Regions from separate parts of the Thermobifida halotolerans genome, predicted to be linked through region 3. Evidence: predicted binding sites of a transcription regulator. Region 3 holds the regulator's gene; each other region holds the start of a gene.
What was found. The regulator HrcA, encoded in region 3, represses chaperone genes, less so after heat shock. The targets are predictions, from matches to a motif close to TTGGCACTCTCNNNNNGAGAGTGCCAA.
Positions count from the first base shown of each region.

Region 1: the regulator HrcA is predicted to act here: its motif matches at 2,179-2,205, upstream of groL (chaperonin GroEL).
Region 2: the regulator HrcA is predicted to act here: its motif matches at 2,241-2,267, upstream of groES (co-chaperone GroES).

Region 1 covers NZ_CP063196.1:4,830,828-4,837,120, forward strand. Annotated here, with positions in the region: SAM riboswitch class I at 247-384, shown strand; gene thrC (threonine synthase) at 396-1,664, shown strand; gene NI17_RS21640 (MoaD/ThiS family protein) at 1,714-1,992, shown strand; gene groL (chaperonin GroEL) at 2,331-3,959, shown strand; gene NI17_RS21650 (NUDIX hydrolase) at 4,057-4,482, opposite strand; gene NI17_RS24570 (hypothetical protein) at 4,567-4,932, shown strand; gene NI17_RS21660 (polysaccharide deacetylase family protein) at 4,955-5,677, opposite strand; gene NI17_RS21665 (DNA repair helicase XPB) at 5,751-6,293, opposite strand, start outside.
Region 2 covers NZ_CP063196.1:3,593,984-3,600,276, reverse strand. Annotated here, with positions in the region: gene NI17_RS16045 (apolipoprotein A-IV repeat region-like domain-containing protein) at 1-563, opposite strand, end outside; gene NI17_RS16040 (class I SAM-dependent methyltransferase) at 914-2,179, opposite strand; gene groES (co-chaperone GroES) at 2,373-2,684, shown strand; gene groL (chaperonin GroEL) at 2,821-4,440, shown strand; gene NI17_RS16025 (sigma-70 family RNA polymerase sigma factor) at 4,605-5,228, shown strand; gene guaB (IMP dehydrogenase) at 5,341-6,293, shown strand, end outside.
Region 3 covers NZ_CP063196.1:304,996-311,288, forward strand. Annotated here, with positions in the region: gene hemW (radical SAM family heme chaperone HemW) at 1-774, shown strand, start outside; gene NI17_RS01290 (DUF4870 domain-containing protein) at 834-1,358, opposite strand; gene NI17_RS01295 (DUF4870 domain-containing protein) at 1,531-2,151, opposite strand; gene NI17_RS01300 (DUF3097 domain-containing protein) at 2,212-3,048, opposite strand; gene hrcA (heat-inducible transcriptional repressor HrcA) at 3,276-4,289, shown strand; gene dnaJ (molecular chaperone DnaJ) at 4,290-5,435, shown strand; gene NI17_RS01315 (16S rRNA (uracil(1498)-N(3))-methyltransferase) at 5,432-6,178, shown strand.

The DNA.
Region 1 (6,293 bases), 920 kb from region 3:
GGTTGGAGTCCGATGCCCCATTTGACTACACGGCCCAAGAGCCGGGGGGAGGCGGGTCGTGTCACACGTTCTGGTTAGTCTCGCCGGTCGGAGTGCCGTGCAAACCAGTCCGGCGACCTGCTGTCGGCCACGTCCACGTGACCGGGGAAGCGGCGAAGACGAACTACCCCGGATGGAAATACCGACACGTTGTCCGTTAAAGTGACCGACAGGTCTCGGTGCGGAACCGAGCGCACAACTTCAGATTGCTCATCCAGAGGGGTGGAGGGACACGGCCCTGCGAAGCCCCGGCAACCATCTCGGTGCACGTTTCGTCAGGTGCGAGGCGGCCGAGACAGGTGCCAACTCCGTCCCGTCGCCAGGGTGGCGCGGGGAAGATGAGGGGAGAACGCCTCATGGCGCTGACCGCCACGGAATCCGCCACGTCCGTCACCGACTCCTTCGGCTCCGCTGTCGCGCTGTCCTGTCGCGAGTGCGGCGCCCGCTACGACCTCGGTCCCGTCTTCGCCTGCATCGAGTGTTTCGGTCCGCTGGAAGTGGCCTACGACTTCGGCCGGATCACCCGCGAGTCCATCGCCCGGGGGCCGAACAACATCTGGCGCTACAAGGCACTCCTGCCGGTCCCGGCCGACGTCGAGGACCTGCCGAACATGAACCCCGGCCAGACCCCGCTGGTCAGGGCCGACCGGCTCGCCGCCGAACTGGGGCTGCGCTCCCTGTACGTCAAGGACGACTCCGGCAACCCCACGCACTCCTTCAAGGACCGCGTCGTGGCGATGGCCGTCGAGGCCGCCCGTACCTTCGGCTTTACCACCCTGTCCTGCTCCTCCACCGGCAACCTCGCCGGAGCGGTCGGTGCCGCCGCCGCCCGGGCCGGGTTCCGGTCGTGTGTGTTCATCCCGGCCGGTCTGGAGGAGGGCAAGGTCGTCATGGCGGCCGTCTACGGCGGCCAACTGGTCGCGATCGACGGCACCTACGACGACGTCAACCGGTTCTGCTCCGAACTCATCGGCGACCCGGCCGGTGAGGACTGGGGGTTCGTCAACGTCAACCTGCGCCCCTACTACGCCGAGGGCTCCAAGACGCTCGCCTACGAGATCGCCGAGCAGTTGGGGTGGCGCGTTCCCGACCAGATCATCATCCCCATCGCTTCCGGCTCCCAGCTCACCAAGATCGACAAGGGGTTCCAGGAGCTGATCAAGCTCGGGCTGGTCGAGGACAGGCCGTACCGGGTCTTCGGCGCGCAGGCCACCGGCTGCTCCCCCGTGGCCCGCGCCTGGGAGAACGGCCACGACGTCATCCAGCCGGTCCGGCCCGACACCATCGCCAAGTCGCTGGCGATCGGCAACCCGGCGGACGGGCCGTACGTGCTCGACATCTGCCGTCGCACCGGAGGCGCGGTCGAGCACGTGAGCGACTCCGAGATCGTCGACTCGATCAGGCTGCTGGCGCGCACCGAGGGCGTCTTCGCCGAGACCGCGGGCGGAGTCACCACCGGTGTGCTGCGCAAGCTGCTGGCCGACGGGGTGCTCGACCCCGAGGCCGAGACGGTGGTGTTGAACACCGGAGACGGGCTCAAGACGCTCAACGCCGTGTCCGGCACCGGAGTCACCGCGACGATCAAGCCGTCGCTGGGCGCCTTCAAGGAGGCCGGACTGCTCTGAGGCGTCGGTCCGTTCCCGTCGAGTCGAAAAGAACCAAGGAGTCCCAGCGATGAGCGTCAGTGTCCGAGTCCCCACCATTCTGCGCACCTACACCAAGGGGCAGGCCGAGGTGACGGCTGAGGGGAGCACCCTGAAGGAGGTGCTGGCCGACCTGGAGGCCAACCACTCCGGCATCCAGGCCCGCATTCTCGACGACAGCGGCAGGATCCGCCGCTTCGTCAACGTCTACGTGGGAGACGAGGACGTCCGGTTCGCCGACGGCCTGGACACCCCGACCCCGCAGGGCGTCCAGGTGTCGATCATCCCGGCGGTCGCGGGCGGCTGCTGAACAGGTCCGCGGCGGTGTGAGCCGATCCGGCCGGAGCGCGGTGCGCTCCGGCCGTTTCCGTTTCCCGAGGAACGCGGGAAAGTTGGGCAACGGCCGGTTTTGGCCGCTCTGACCTGCGGGTAGCGACCAGAAGAAGAATCCGCGAGACATTTGCACTCCCATCCTGAGAGTGCTAAAAAGAGACCGTTAGCACTCTCAGGACGTGAGTGCTAAATCGCGGATCGAGACGATGAGGTCGCGACTTCCGGCAGACGGGTGCCGGGCAGCCGCGGCCATCCGTCGCGGGCGTCGGCTCGTTCCCTCGCGTATCAGCCCGGTCTCGGGAGGACTAGAACTCTATGGCAGCCAAACTGATCGCGTTTGACGAGGAAGCCCGGCGCGGCCTCGAGCGCGGTATGAACCAGCTCGCTGACGCCGTCAAGGTGACCCTCGGCCCCAAGGGCCGCAACGTCGTCCTTGAGAAGAAATGGGGCGCGCCGACCATCACCAACGACGGTGTCTCCATCGCCAAGGAGATCGAACTCGAGGACCCCTACGAGAAGATCGGCGCCGAGCTGGTCAAGGAGGTCGCGAAGAAGACCGACGACGTCGCCGGTGACGGCACCACCACCGCCACCGTGCTGGCGCAGGCCCTGGTGCGCGAGGGGCTGCGCAACGTGGCCGCCGGTGCCAACCCGATCGGCCTGAAGCGCGGTATCGACGCCGCCGTGGCCCGTGTCAGCGAGGAGCTGGCGAACCTCTCCAAGGAGATCGAGACCAAGGAGCAGATCGCCTCCACCGCCTCCATCTCCGCCGGCGACACCCAGATCGGCGAGTACATCGCCGAGGCGATGGACAAGGTCGGCAAGGAAGGCGTCATCACCGTCGAGGAGGGCCAGACCTTCGGGCTGGAGCTGGAGCTCGCCGAGGGTATGCGCTTCGACAAGGGCTACATCTCGCCCTACTTCGCCACCGACCTGGAGCGCATGGAGACGGTCCTCGAGGACCCGTACATCCTCATCGCCAACCAGAAGATCTCCAACAACAACGAGTTCCTTCCGGTCATCGAGAAGGTCCTGCAGTCCGGCCGTCCGCTGGTCGTCATCGCCGAGGACGTCGAGGGCACCGCGCTGCAGACCCTGGTGGTCAACAAGATCCGCGGCACCTTCAAGTCCGTCGCCATCAAGGCCCCCGGCTTCGGCGACCGCCGCAAGGCCCAGCTCGGCGACATCGCCGTGCTGACCGGCGGCCAGGTCATCACCGAAGAGGTCGGCCTGAAGCTGGAGAGCACCGAGCTGGAGATGCTCGGCCGCGCCCGCAAGGTCGTCGTCACCAAGGACGAGACCACCATCGTCGACGGCGCCGGTGACGCCACCGCGATCGCCGGCCGGGTCAACGAGATCCGCGCCGAGATCGAGCGCACCGACTCCGACTACGACCGCGAGAAGCTGCAGGAGCGCCTGGCCCGCCTGGCCGGTGGCGTGGCCGTCATCAAGGCCGGCGCCGCCACCGAGGTCGAGCTCAAGGAGCGCAAGCACCGCATCGAGGACGCCGTCCGCAACGCCAAGGCCGCGGTCGAGGAGGGCATCCTGCCCGGTGGTGGTGTCGCGCTGCTGCAGGCCAGCGTCACGGCCTTCGAGAAGCTGGAGCTGGAGGGCGACGAGGCCATCGGCGCCGACATCGTGCGTCGCGCCGTCGAGGAGCCGCTGAAGCAGATCGCGATCAACGCCGGTCTCGAGGGCGGCGTCGTCGTGGAGAAGGTGAAGAACCTGGAGACGGGCGTCGGCCTGAACGCCGCCACCGGTGAGTACACCGACCTGTTCAAGGACGGCGTCATCGACCCGACCAAGGTCACCCGCTCCGCCCTGCAGAACGCCGCGTCCATCGCGGGTCTGTTCCTGACCACCGAGGCCGTCATCGCCGAGAAGCCGGAGAAGGCCGCCCCGGCCGCCCCCGGCGCCGGTGACATGGGCGGCATGGACTTCTAGTCCGCACCGCGGCGTCACACACGTCCACAGGGGACGGTCCCTTCCGGGACCGTCCCCTTCGTGCTGTCCGGACCCGTGGCCGCGGCCCTTCGCGGGGTCAGCCCTCCACCAGTCCCCGCCGCGCCAGCTCCTCCAGCACCCGCACCCCCGCCGGAGGGCACCGGTCGGCGTCGGCCGCGGTGAACCAGGCGAGCTCGGCGATCTCGGAACTGGGGGCGAGCGTCCCGGCGAACTCGGCGGTGTAGCAGGCCAGCCTGACCCGGGTGCCCTCCGGATAGCCGTGCGCGGCCGCGTCGACCACCGTGAACAGTTCCAGCGTCGCCGGGTCGAGCCGTACCGACACCTCTTCGGCGACCTCCCGCGTCAGCGCCTCGGCGTCGCTCTCACCCGGTTCGCGCTTGCCTCCCGGAAGGTAGAAGACGTCCTTGCCGGTGGAGCGGACCTTGAGCACTCTTCCGTCGCGAACGTGCACCCAGGCCAGCGCGTCCACGAGGGCGGGGGCGGCGGTGTCGGAGAAGTCCATGCCCCAACCCTAGAACCTCCTCCCCGTGCCGTTTTGCGGGGAACTGTAGGCACGAATCGGACTTTCCGGGGTACCGTCAAAGGGGTGTCGTCCTCACAGAACCGGACCGGAGAGGCGCCCGCGGCAGCCGCGGCGCTGACGATCCTCGCGGTCGTGGACGTCACGACGGCGGCCACGTACTCGCTGTTGGCTTTCACGGAATCGGGAGACAAGGTGTTCTGCGGTGATCCGCTGGAGCAGGGCTACCAGAAATGCGTTGACCAGATGGCGTTGTTCGCCGGAGCCTCGCTGATCCCCGCGATGCTCGCCCTGGCCTTGATGGTGGCCGCCTTCGCCGCTCCCATCCTCCGGAGCAGACCCGCCCTGCGCGCCCAGACCCTCGGGTACTCGCTGGTGGCGTGGGTGATCGCGGGCGGCACCCTGCTGATGGGCTGGCTGCCCGCCATCTGAGCACACCGTTGATCGTGGGAGATCACCGGTACCGGAGGAGTTCGGACACGGTCACGAACTCGTAGCCGTCGGCCCGCAGCGACTCGACGACGGGAGCGATCGCGGCACGGCTCGCCTCCCGGCTGTCGTACATCACGTGCAGCAGGACGATCGACCCGGGCCGCACCTGCCGCACCGTCTGGGCCACGATCGTGTCGGCGTCGGCGGTCGCGTCGGAGTCCGGTTCGACGTCCCAGGTCACCGTGGTCCTGCCGTGCTCGGCCAGGTACCGCGGGAGCACGTAGAGCTTCTTGCCGTTGGGGGGACGGAAGGTGATCTCCCCCGAGTAGCCGGTCGCGCGGATCGCCTCGTCGGTGCGCTCGATCTCCGAGGCGACGAAGTCGGGGGAGTGGAACACCATCCGCCGGTGCGAGTAGGAGTGGTTGCCCAGCTCGTGCCCGGCCCCGGCGATGAGCCGACCCGCACCGGGGTTCTCCTCCAGTTCCCGACCGGTCAGGTAGAAGGTGGCCGTGACGTCGAGTTCCGCCAGCGTGGCCAGAACCTCCTCGGTGTACTCGGTGGGACCGTCGTCGAAGGTCAGCGCCACGACGCGCGCGTCGGTCGCCACCCGGTGCACGAGGGTCCCGCCGAGCTGGAAGGTGCGCGAGTTCACCAGGGTGTTCAGGCCCCACAGGACGAGAGAGAGGCAGAGCAGGACCGAGGCACCGACCAGGACGCGGCGGCGCCGGGCCGAACGTGGGGACATGTCACTCCCGACCGGAACGAAGGGGGCGGCGGGAGCCTACCACCGTCCGTTCCCACCGGGGCGCGCGGCGAGATCAGATCTCGCCGCCCGCCAGCACGTCGTCGGCGTCCACGATCCGGTAGGCGTAGCCCTGTTCGGCGAGGAAGCGCTGCCGGTGGGCCGCGTAGTCCTGGTCGAGGGTGTCGCGCGCCACCACCGCGTAGAACCGGGCGGCCCGGCGGTCGCCCTTGGGACGCAGCACCCGGCCCAGGCGCTGCGCCTCCTCCTGGCGGGAGCCGAAGGACCCCGAGACCTGGATGGCCACGGACGCCTCGGGCAGGTCGACGGAGAAGTTGGCGACCTTGGACACCACCAGGGTGTGCAGCCCACCCGACCGGAACGCGTCGAACAGCCGCTCCCGCTCCCTCACCGGGGTCTCCCCCTTGATGACGGGCGTGTCCAGTTCCGCGCCGATCTCGTCCAACTGGTCGATGTAGGAGCCGATCACCAGCGTCCGCTCGCCCTCGTGCCGCTGCACCAGTTCCCGCACGACCGAGGTCTTGACGGGGGTGGAGGCGCAGAACCGGTAGCGGTCCTCCGGTTCGGCGGTGGCGTAGGCCAGCCGCTCGGACTCGGT
Region 2 (6,293 bases), 2.2 Mb from region 3:
CCGACGGACTCCACGGCGTTCTCCAGGGTCGCGGCCCGGGTGCTCAGCGACTCGATGGCCTCGTCGATGCGGGACAGGCGCAGGTCGACGGCACCGGCCAGGCTCTCCAGCCGCTCGGTGAGGGCGGTGGTCTGGTCCGCGGTGCGCGCGGCGGTGTCGGAGAGCTCCGCGAGACGGCTCAGCGCGGTCTCCAGAGCGCCGGCGAGCCCGGTGACGTCCGAGCGCAGCGGAGCCATCTCCGACAGCGGCCTGACCCGTACGCCCACCTGCTCGATGTGCTCCGCGAGCGTCTCGGCCCACTCGGGGGGACGGGTGGACAGTTCGTCGACGCTGGACTTGACCGTGGTGATGTTCTCGGACAGTGCGGCCAGTTCCCGTTCACGGAACTCGCGCAGCAGCCACTCCATGCCCTCAAGCCGCTGACGCATCTCCTCGGTGATCGCGCCCTGCGATTTCTGCTCCGAGAGATGCTCCTGGGCAGCCCGGGAGAGCAGCTCCCGCATGCGATCAGAGATCCCGGCCTGACCTCCCCCGTTGAGGAAGTTGTGGTTGGTCTGTTCCACCGAGGTGCTCCTTTGGATATGGCGCTTCCCCGTCCTTTCGGCGACTTCGGACGGGGAGTCCCCGCGCGGTCCGGCGGTCTCCGCGGCGCTGCCGCGGAGACCCACCGACGTGGCGGTACGAAACCGCTCTCCTACGGTGGGTAGGCGACAACACCGTTGCGGGAAGCCCGCACGAACGGGCCGAAAAGCGCCCGCCGTACCGGTCGCGGGTCGAGGGGGGAAACATTCAGCGCGGCCAGTCTAACGACATGGCGGCCGTTGTCCCATGAGACGGCGAAAGAACCGTACGTACCGTTATGCGCGGCGCCGCGGCCTGACGGGAGCGCGGCCGGAGGACCGCGGCGCGCGGCTCACCCCGCCTCCTCGGAGCCGACCTCGGCGCACAGCAGGCAGTAGGGCCGGGAGCCGATGCGGGTGAGCACGACCACCGCCGACTCCGGACCGGCCAGCCTCAGGTCGCGGCGGAGCCGCTGCACGTCGACCGCCGAACCGCGCTTCTTGACCGTCACCGTCCCCACGCCCCGCTCCCGCAGCGCGGCCCGGAGGCGCTTCAGGGAGAAGGGCATGACCTCGCGCACCTCGTAGACCCGGCACAGCGGGGTGCGCACCAGGGAGTCGGAGGTGATGTAGGCGATCGCGGGGTCGAGGAGCGCGCCGTCCACGGCCGCCGCGGCCTCGGCCACCAGGTGCGAGCGGACCACCGCGCCGTCGGGCTCGTACAGGTAGCGCAGCGGTTCGGACACCGGGGGCGCGCCGAGGCCGCGACCGGTCAGCGTGGTGGTCTCCACCTCGCCGGAACCGGTGCGGGTCCGCAGGAGCGTGGCCCGCCGGGACGGCGTTCCGGTCCCGGTGAACGCCCCGAACCACAGCGCGGTCTCCTTGACCTCCCAGTCCACCGAGACCCACTCGGCCGCCACGCCGTCGGGGATCGACTCGTGGGGCAGGCCCGGTGCGGCCTTGACGCATCCGGCGGGAGCGCGCCGGGCCAGTTCCACGACCGTGTCCCAGGAGGGGGAGTAGGCGCGCGGATCGAAGACCCGTCCGCGCCGTCCGCGCCGGGCGGGGTCGCAGAACACCGCCGAGTACTCCGCCGCGCGGATCTCGGTGGCGTCGCCGAGCCGTACCCGGGCCCGCTCCGACAGCCCCGCCGCCCCGATGTTGGCCTCGGCGACGGCGGCGGTGAGCGGGTCCAGGTCCACGCCCTCCACCGCGAGCCCCGCACCGGCCAGCGCGAGCAGGTCGGCGCCGATCCCGCAGCACAGGTCGGCCACCGGCGCGGCGTCCGGGGCGGCCAGTTCGGCGAAGCGGCGCGCCCGGTGGGCCGCGACCGGCGCACGGGTGGCCTGCTCCAGGCCGTCGGGGGTGAAGAAGAGGCGGTCGGCGAGCGGTCCGAACTTCTCCTCGGCCCGCATGCGCAGCCGCGTCTGGGTCAGGACCATGTTGACCAGGTCGGTGGCCGCGTCGCGGCGCATGCCCGACAGCGCCGGATGCCGGCGCAGCCGCTCCGCGGCCTTCAGCGGGTCGGCCGCGGACTCGCCCGGGGAGACGTCTTCGAGCAGGCGGCGCCCCACCGGTGTCAGAAGCGCGTGAAACCCTGCGAGCTGCCTGTTCGTCACCTTCGCGTTCCCCTGTGACCTGTTGTTTGACGACCCGGATGTACCTGACTACTGTTTCGTATTGGCACTCTCAAGGGTAGAGTGCTAACCGCGACGAGGTTGGTCTGGCACCCGCGACGGCAGGCCGCCGTGGTCGTCCCTTTTGTCTGCATGCCATTCATTGTTCAGAAATTCTGAAGGGGGAGGTCACACCGTGTCGACCGCCACCAAGACCGTGCTCAAGCCGCTGGAGGACCGCGTCGTCGTCCAGCCTCTGGAGGCCGAGCAGACCACCGCGTCCGGCCTGGTCATCCCGGACACCGCCAAGGAGAAGCCGCAGGAGGGCAGGGTCCTGGCCGTGGGCCCGGGCCGCTGGGACGACGAGGGCGACAAGCGCATCCCGCTGGACGTCAAGGAGGGCGACGTCGTCCTCTACAGCAAGTACGGCGGCACCGAGGTCAAGTACGACGGTGAGGAGTACCTCGTCCTCTCCGCTCGCGACCTGCTCGCGATCGTCGAGAAGTAAGCCCCGGAACATCCTTCCGAGCAAGGTTTGACTGCGCGCGGGCGGGTACCCCCGCCCGCGCGCTTTCCGTGTCGCCGCGCCGTGTCCGGCGGCACGGCTCGTTCGCCGCAGTCGATCTGTACAACCCGAGGAACCAATGCCCAAGATCCTGGAATTCAAGGACGACGCGCGGCGCTCCCTGGAGCGCGGTGTGGACCACCTGGCCAACGCGGTCAAGGTGACGCTCGGCCCCAAGGGCCGCAACGTGGTCATCGACAAGAAGTTCGGGGCCCCGACCATCACCAACGACGGTGTCACCGTCGCGCGTGAGGTCGAACTGGACGACCCCTACGAGAACCTGGGCGCCCAGCTCGTCAAGGAGGTCGCCACCAAGACCAACGACGCCGCGGGCGACGGCACCACCACCGCCACCGTGCTCGCCCAGGCGCTGGTCCGCGAGGGCCTGCGCAGCGTCGCCGCGGGTGCCTCCCCCACCCTGCTGAAGAAGGGGATCGACGCCGCCGCGCGCGCCGTCGCCGACACCCTGGTCTCCCAGGCCCGCGAGATCGGCGAGCGCGCCGACATCGCCTACGTGGCCACCAACTCCGCCCAGGACCGGCAGATCGGCGAGCTCATCGCCGAGGCGTTCGACAAGGTCGGCAAGGACGGCGTCATCACCGTCGAGGAGTCGCAGACCTTCGGCATGGACCTGGAGTTCACCGAGGGCCTGCAGTTCGACAAGGGCTACATCTCGCCCTACTTCGTCACCGACGGGGACCGCCAGGAGGCGGTGCTGGAGGACGCCCTGGTCCTGATCCACCAGGGCAAGATCAGCAACCTCAACGAACTGCTGCCGCTGCTGGAGAAGGTCCTCCAGGCCAAGAAGCCGCTGCTCATCATCGCCGAGGACATCGAGGGCGACGCGCTGGGCGCGCTCGTGCTCAACAAGATCCGCGGCACGCTCAGCGTCGCCGCGGTCAAGGCGCCCGGCTTCGGCGAGCGCCGCAAGGCCATGCTCCAGGACATCGCGGTCCTCACCGGCGGCCAGGTCATCGCCGAGGAGGTCGGCCTCAGCCTGGAGACCGCCGAGCTCGACGTGCTCGGCAGCGCCCGCCGCATCACCGTCACCAAGGACGCCACCACCATCGTGGACGGCGGCGGCGAGCAGACCGAGGTCAACGACCGCATCACCCAGATCCGCAAGGAGATCGAGGTCAGCGACTCCGACTGGGACCGCGAGAAGCTCCAGGAGCGCCTGGCCAAGCTCGCGGGCGGTGTCTGCGTGCTGCGCGTGGGCGCGGCCACCGAGGTCGAGCTCAAGGAGAAGAAGCACCGCCTCGAGGACGCCATCTCCGCGACCCGCGCGGCCGTGGAGGAGGGCATCATCGCCGGCGGCGGCTCCTCCCTGGTGCACGCCGCCAAGTCCCTGGACGGCGACCTCGGCCTGACCGGTGACGAGGCCACCGGCGTCGGGATCGTGCGCCGCGCCCTGGTGGAGCCCGCGCGCTGGATCGCGGTCAACGCCGGCGCCGAGGGCTACGTCGTCACCGCCAAGATCGCCGAGATGGCGCCCGGCCAGGGCTACAACGCGTCGACCGGCGAGTACGGCGACCTGGCCGCGCAGGGCATCATCGACCCGGTCAAGGTCACCCGGTCGGCCGTGCAGAACGCCGCGTCCATCGCCGGAATGCTGCTGACCACCGAGGCGCTGGTCGTCGACAAGCCCGAGGAGGAGGAAGCCGCCGCGGGCGGTCACGGTCACGGCCACGGCCACTGATTCCGGCGCCCTCCGCTTCGGCGGGGCAGCGGACGCCTACCACGCGTGTCCCGGGTGTAGGCCCGGGACACGCGTGGGGCCACGCGAGAATAGTCCCGAATGTAACCATTCTGTTGCCCGGAATCGTGACGAGTGAGTCTTCGCCAGTGGGCATCATTCGATATGTGAGGGATCTACGCGTCGCGGGGGGCACGCTCGCGCGGAGGTACGCCGCCCGCCCGCGGGCGGACGACGCAGAGCTCAACCACCTGACCTCGCTGGCGGCCCAGGGGGACGACGGCGCGGTGGACTCGCTGATCCGCGAGGTCCGTCCCATGGTGGTGCGCTACTGCCGTGCCCGACTGTCCCGCGTCTCCGGTTACGCCCACTACTCCGACGATGTGGCCCAGGAGGTCTGCATCGCCCTGCTGTCCGCGCTCCCGCGCTACCGGGACATGGGGCGCCCGTTCGCGTCCTTCGTGTTCGGGATCGCGGCGCACAAGGTCGCCGACGCCCTGCGCGGCTGCACCCGCGCGGACGTGCCCACCGACTCGGTGCCCGACTGTCCCGACGAGGCCCCCGGACCCGAGGAGTCGGCCGTGCGCATCGTCGAGGCCGAACAGGCCAGGGAACTGCTCAGCGAACTCCCCGAGCAGCAGCGTCGGCTGCTGTCCATGCGGGTGATCGCGGGACTCTCCGCGGACGAGACCGGGCACGTCCTGGGGATGTCGCCCGGAGCCGTCCGGGTCGCCCAGCACCGCGCCCTGGCCCGGCTGCGGCGGGTCGCCACGGCCAACCGCCTGCGCTGACCGCCCCACCGGACCTGCGGCTGTGAGCGGCCCGACGCCGTCCACCGGCCACGGCGGGTGGTCGACGCACCCTAGGATGAGCAGGGAAGCTGCCGCGCGGTTGGAAGGTGTCATGTCGCTCAACCCAACAGGGGGCCGGGGGGATTTCGAGAAGGTGCTCGCCCCCGGGCTCACCTACGACGATGTCCTGCTGGTGCCTGCCTACTCCGATCTTCAGCCCGGCGAGGCGGACACCACCACCCGACTCACCCGCAACATCACCCTGCGCATCCCGCTGGTCTCCGCGGCGATGGACACCGTGACCGAGTCGCGGATGGCCGTGGCCATCGCGCGCCAGGGCGGGGCCGGAGTCCTGCACCGCAACCTCTCCGTCGAGGACCAGGCCGCCCAGGTCGACCTGGTCAAGCGCTCCGAGGCCGGGATGGTCACCCACCCGGTGACCTGCGCTCCCGACGACACCCTCGCCGACGTCGAACGGCTCAGCGCGCACTACCGGATCTCCGGCGCCCCGGTCGTCGACTCCGGCGGGCGCCTCGTCGGCATCGTCACCAACCGGGACATGCGCTTCGAGGACGACCGCACCCGCCCGGTCCGCGACGTCATGACCCCGATGCCGCTGGTGACCGCACCGGTGGGCGTCTCCAGGGACGAGGCGTTCGCGCTGCTGCGCGACAACAAGATCGAGAAGCTTCCGCTGGTCGACGAGCAGGGACGGCTGCGCGGCCTGATCACGGTCAAGGACTTCACCAAGAGCGAGCAGTTCCCCGAGGCCACCAAGGACTCCGAGGGACGTCTCGTCGTGGGCGCCGCGGTCGGCGTCGGATCCGAGGCCGAACGGCGCGCCCGGGCCCTGGTGGAGGCCGGGGTGGACTTCCTCGTGGTGGACACCGCCCACGGCCACTCCGCCGGTGTGCTGGAGATGATCGCCAAGCTCAAGGCCAACACCCGGGTCGACGTCATCGGCGGCAACATCGCCACCCGCGCGGCGGCCAAGGCCCTCGTCGACGCCGGAGCCGACGCGGTCAAGGTGGGCGTGGGACCGGGATCCATCTGCACCACCCGGGT
Region 3 (6,293 bases):
GTGTCCTTCGGCATGCAGAGCGCCCGCCCGCACGTGCTGGCGGTCCTGGAGCGCACGCACACCCCGGGACGGCCCGAACAGTGCGTGGCCTGGGCCCGGGAGGCCGGGTTCGCGCACGTCAACCTCGACCTCATCTACGGGACTCCCGGCGAGAGCGACGCCGACTGGAAGGAGTCCCTCAGCGCCGCGGTCGCGGCCGGTCCCGACCACGTCTCCGCCTACTCGCTCATCGTCGAGGAGGGCACCCGGCTCGCCGCGCGGGTGCGTCGCGGCGAACTCGCACGGCCCGACGACGACGTCATGGCCGACCGCTACCTGATGGCCGACGAGATGCTGTCCGCCGCGGGACTGCACTGGTACGAGGTCTCCAACTGGGCGGCCGACGCCTCCGCGCGCAGCGCGCACAACCTGCTGTACTGGACCGGCGGCGACTGGTGGGGGATCGGCCCCGGCGCGCACAGCCACGTCGGCGGCACCCGCTGGTGGAACGTCAGGCACCCCGCCGCCTACGCCGCCCGCCTGGCCGCGGGCCGCACCCCGGCGCAGGCCCGCGAGATCCTCGGCGCCGAGGACCGCCGCTTCGAACGCGTCCTGCTGGAGCTGCGGATCGCCGAGGGCTGCCCGCTGGACCTGCTCGACGACTCCGGGCGCGCCGCGGCCGCCCGCGCCGCCGCGGACGGACTGCTGGACGCAGACGCGCACGCCCGGGGACGCGCGGTGCTCACCCTCCGGGGCAGGCTGCTCGCCGACGCCCTGGTGCTCGACCTCACCTGACCCGGACAACGGGAACGGGCCCGGTCGAGTGCTCGTCCGGGCCCGTCGGCTGTGCGGGGTTACTTGACCAGCCGGGTGCTGACCGGGTAGCGGTACCACTCGCCCCTGTTGGCGGCCATGCCGGCGAGGATGCAGAAGACCAGGCTGAAGATCCAGACGACCATCGGCACGAAGAACAGCAGGCCGAAGGTGATGACCGACAGGATCCAGGCGGCCACCTGGGCGATGGCGATCATGATCTGGAAGTTCAGCGCCTCCAGCAGGTGGTGCCTGAGGTAGGGGGAGGAGGTGTCCTTCTTGACCAGGTACATGATGAGCGGGCCGAGGAACCCGGTGATGATGCCGAGAAGGTGCGTCAGCATCGAGAACATGTTGTCGTCGCTGCCGCCGTAGCCGGGCTGCTGCCCGTGACCCGGCTGCTGCGGGTAGCCCGGCTGCTGCCCGTAGCCCGGCTGCTGCGGGTAGCCGGGAGGGGGCGGGGGAGCACCGTAGCCGGGCTGCTGACCGCCCGTCGCGGAGGGGTCGGGACCGTAGCCTCCCTGACCGTGGTCCTCGGGGCCGTTGGGCTGGTAGGGGTTGCTCATGATCGTCCTCGTGTTCAGTCGGTGTGGGAGACGCGGGGCCGAGCCACCGCGGCGTCGGGGTGCGGAGGCGGTCTCCTCCCGACCCCGGAGGGTCGGCGTTGACTGTCCGTTGTCTCAGGTCGGCGTGGACCGTCCGATGATTCCGACGGACTCACCGTAGGGGAGGTTCCCGTCATTTGACCAGATGGACGGCGATCGGGTAGCGGTACCAGGCGTCCCTGGCCGCCGCGGTCGCGGCCAGTGCCCCGAAGACGAGGGAGAACAGCCACACGGCGACGATCAGCACCGATCCGGTCCAGGAGAGGTCCGGGACGAACACCCCGAACCCAACGAAGACCCCGACACCGATGACGTACGGGACGAACAGGGTCAGTTGGAGGTTCAGCGCCTCGGCCGCGTGGTGTCGCACGAAGGGTGAACGGCCTTTCACCGCCAGGTAGACGACCAGCGCGGGCAGCCATCCCGCGCACGCGAAGACCATTCCCACCAGGTGCGCGACCATCGCCCAGGAACTCCCGTCGGCGACCGGCGGCCCCGCCGCGGGCCCCGGGCCGAATCCCGGTTGCGCGTAGCCCGGGGGTGCGGGCGCGCCCGCGGGGGGTTGGGGGTGGGCGGGGTGCGGTCCCGTGGCGGGCCGGGCGGGACCCGGGGGCGCGAAATGCGGCGGAGAGGCGGCGGGCTGCGGTCCGGACGGCCCGAGACCCGACTGTCCCCCGGAGGGGGTGTGCTCCCGGGGCGGCTGCCATCCGGGAGGCGGGTCCTGGGGAGGAGGGGTGGGCGGCGTCTGGCTCATGTTCTCCCTTGACTGTGCCGATGGTCACGGACCCGGAACGCACGGTCCACACCGCGCAGCCTAGCCTCCGGAAGAGTACGGTGCGGTCACGAAGTCGATCAGTTCTTCGACACGTCCCAGCAGTCCGGGTTCCAGGTCGGCGTAGGAGCGCACCGAGCCCAGGATCCGCCGCCACGCCTCCTGGGGGTCGGCCCGCCAGCCGAGCGCGGCCAGCACCCCCTCCTTCCAGGGGGTCCCGCGCGGCACCGGGGGCCAGGCGGGGATGCCGACGGCCGACGGACGCACCGCCTGCCAGATGTCGACGTAGGGGTGTCCCAGGACCAGGACGTCCGGGGAGCGGACCTGTTCGGCGATCCGGCTCTCCTTGGAGCCGGGAACGAGGTGGTCCACGAGCACGCCGAGCCGCCGCCGGGGGGAGGGGGCGAACTCCGCGACGACCTCCACGAGGCGGTCCACCCCCTCCAGGCACTCCACGACCACGCCTTCCACCCGCAGGTCGTGTCCCCAGACCCGCTCCACGAGTTCGGCGTCCTGCACGCCCTCGACGAAGATCCGGCTCTCCCTGGCGGTCCGCGCCCGGTGGCCGGTCACCATGACCGAGCCCGAGGCGCTGCGCGGCGGGGCGTCGGGCGCGGTCGCGGGACGCACCACGGTCACCGGTCGACCGTCGACCAGAAAGGCCGCGGGGGTCATCTCGAACACCCGCCGCCGACCGTGGCGGTCCTCCAGGGTGAGGGTGGTGCGGTCCCAGGCGACCACCGCGCCGCAGAAGTCCTCGTCCGCGGTCTCGACGACCAGTCCGCGTTCGGCGGTGACGGTCGGAACGCTCCGGCGCTCCCGGCGCCACCGGTCGCCGGAGAGGACGTCGTCTCCGTACCGCCTGGAATGAGGGCGCATGCGGCGGATTGTAGCGGCCGGGGCGGTCGCCTCCGGGGATCGTGGGACGCCGGTCGCGGGTGGGGCGGAGGAGGTGACATGGTGAGAAGGGTTCCGTTCCGGGGAGTGAGGACGGGTCCGCTTCGGGGCAGACTTCGGTTGATACCGTGCTCGAACGGACATAACGCCGCTTGGTGTCCCCGCGTAGAATTAGCACTTAGGACCACGGAGTGCCAGGAGGTGAGCGCGTGCTCGACGACCGTAAACTCGCGGTGCTGCGTGCCATCGTCGAAGACTACGTGTCCACGAACGAGCCCGTGGGCTCCAAGGCGCTGGTCGAACGGCACAGGCTCGGGGTCTCTCCGGCGACCATCCGCAACGACATGGTGGCACTCGAGGAGCAGGGCTACATCGCCCAGCCGCACACCAGTGCGGGCCGGGTGCCCACCGACAAGGGGTACCGGCTCTTCGTGGACCGGCTCTCCACGGTCAAACCCCTGTCCAGGGCCGAGCGGCGGGCCATCGAGACGTTCCTGTCCGGCGCGGTCGACCTCGACGAGATCGTCTCCCGCACGGTGCGACTGCTGTCGCAGCTGACCCGGCAGGTGGCGATCATGCAGTATCCGTCGCTGACACGATCGTGCGTGCAGCACATCGAACTCGTGCCGCTGGGAACCCAGCGTGTCATGATGGTGCTGATCACCAACACGGGCCGGGTCGAGCAGCGCGTCATCGACGGTCTCGCGGAGGTCTCCGACGACGTGGTCGACAATCTGCGCGGGGTGCTCAACCGCGCTCTCGTCGGCAAGTGGCTCACCGACGCGCCCGAGGCGCTCTCGGGGGTCACGGTCCAGCTTCCGGCGGACGACCGTCCGATGGCGGAGTCGGTGCTGTCGGTCCTGATGGAGAGTCTCGTCGAGAAGCACGAGGAGAAGATCGTCTTCGGTGGTACCGCGAACCTCGCCGCGATGGGTTTCTCGGCCGACCTCCGGGACGTTCTCGAGGCCCTGGAAGAAAACGTCGTGCTCATCCGTTTGCTCGGTGAGATAGGCGACGCTTCGATGCTGACGGTGCGCATCGGCGCGGAGAACGCCCACGAGGGCCTGCACACCACGTCGATCGTCGCGGCGGGATACGGGATCGGCGACCAGACGCTGGCCAAGCTCGGGGTCGTCGGCCCGACCCGGATGGACTACCCAGGAACGATGGGAGCGGTACGCGCAGTGGCAAGGTACGTCGGTCAGATCTTGGCGGGGCAGTAAGTGGCCAGAGACTATTACGAGATCCTCGGCGTTCGCCGGGACGCGACCCAGGACGAGATCAAGAAGGCATATCGCCGTCTCGCGCGTGAGCTCCACCCGGACGTCAACCCCGATCCGGAGACCCAGGAGCGGTTCAAGGAGGTCGCCCAGGCCTACGAGGTGCTCTCCAACCCGGAGAAGCGCCGCATGTTCGACATGGGCGTCGACCCCTTCGCGCGCGGCGGCGCCGCCGGCGGCGGAGCGGGCGGCTTCGGCGGGGCGGGCTTCCCGTTCGACGACCTCATGAACGCGTTCTTCGGGGGAGGCACCGGAGGGCCCAGGACGGCGCGCGAACGCATGCGCCGGGGACGCAGTATCAAGGTGCGGGTCGAACTCGACCTCGCCGAGACCGCGTTCGGGGTCACCAAGGACATCACCTTCCCCACGGCGGTGGTGTGCGACACCTGCCAGGGCGAGGGAACGGCGCACGGAAGCCACCGCGAGACCTGCGACATGTGCGGCGGCCGGGGCGAGGTCTCCCAGGTCACCCGCTCCTTCCTCGGCCAGGTCATGACCACCCGGCCGTGTCCGCAGTGCTCGGGACAGGGCACCGTCATCCGCAACCCCTGCCCCGACTGCGCCGGTGAGGGCCGGGTGCGCGAGCGCGTCACCCGCAAGGTCCAGATTCCCGCGGGAGTCGAGGACGGCACCCAGATCCAACTGGCGGGCGAGGGCGAGGTCGGTCCGAACGGCGGACCGCGCGGCGACATCTACCTGGAGATCGTCCAGCGCCCGCACCCGATCTTCGAGCGGCGCGGCGACGACCTGCACTGCACGGTCACGGTGCCGATGACGGCGGCGGCCCTGGGCGCGTCGCTGACCATCGACACCCTCGACGGCCCCGAGGAGATCGACCTGCGCCCCGGCACCAACTCCGGGCAGGTCATCACCCTGGAGTCGAAGGGCTGCCACCACCTCAACGCCACGGGCCGCGGCGACCTGCTGATCCACGTCACCGTCGAAACACCCAGCCGGTTGGACGAGGAACAGGAGGCGCTGCTGCGCAAGCTCGCGGAGCTGCGTGGTGAGGACCGTCCGCCGGGCAAGTTCAGCCCCGGCCACGGCAACCTCTTCTCCCGGCTGCGCGACGCGTTCGGCGCGCGGTGACGCCTCCGGTCTTCCTGGTCGGGCCCGAGGACCTGGATACCGACTCCGTGCTGGTGGCGGGGGCCGAGGGACGGCACGCCGCCACCGTGCGCAGGATCACCGCGGGTGAGACCGTCGACCTTGTCGACGGCGTCGGGACACGGGCGCGCTGCGTGGTCACCGCCGTCGGCAAGGACACGGTGACCTGCGCGGTCCGCGAACGCGTCCGTGAGGCGGAACCCGTCCCCCGCATCACCGTCGTGCAGGCGCTGCCCAAGGGCGACCGCGGGGAGCTGGCCGTGGAGGTCATGACGGAGGCGGGAGTCGACACCGTTGTGCCCTGGCAGGCGGAACGCTGCGTCACCCGGTGGCGGGGCGACCGAGTGGCCAGGTCGCTGGCCAAGTGGCGGGCGGCGGCCCGAGCGGCGGCCAAGCAGGCCCGGCGCAGCCGTGTTCCCGAGATCGCCGAACCGGTGCGGGAGGCGGGAGTCGCCGAACTGCTCGCCTCGGCCTCACTCGGGATCGTGCTGCACGAGGAGGGCGCGGTGCGGCTGTCCGCGCTCGGACTTCCCGAGGCGGTGTCGGCTCCCGGCGGGCACGTCGTGCTCGTCGTCGGCCCCGAGGGCGGTTTCACCGACGCCGAACTGGTGGCCTTCGAGGCCGCCGGAGCGGTGCGGGCACTGCTCGGTCCGACCGTGCTGCGCACCTCCACGGCGGGAGTGGCCGCGCTGGCCGTCCTGCAGACCCGCTGCGGTCGCTGGTAGGGCCACCACAGCCAGGACCGGCGGCGAACGGTCGCCGCGGGGCGACGGCAGAGCGGCCGATGCGCGCAGCGCCTCGGGTCACCCGCGCCCTCCCCGACGATCAGCAAGAGGAGCC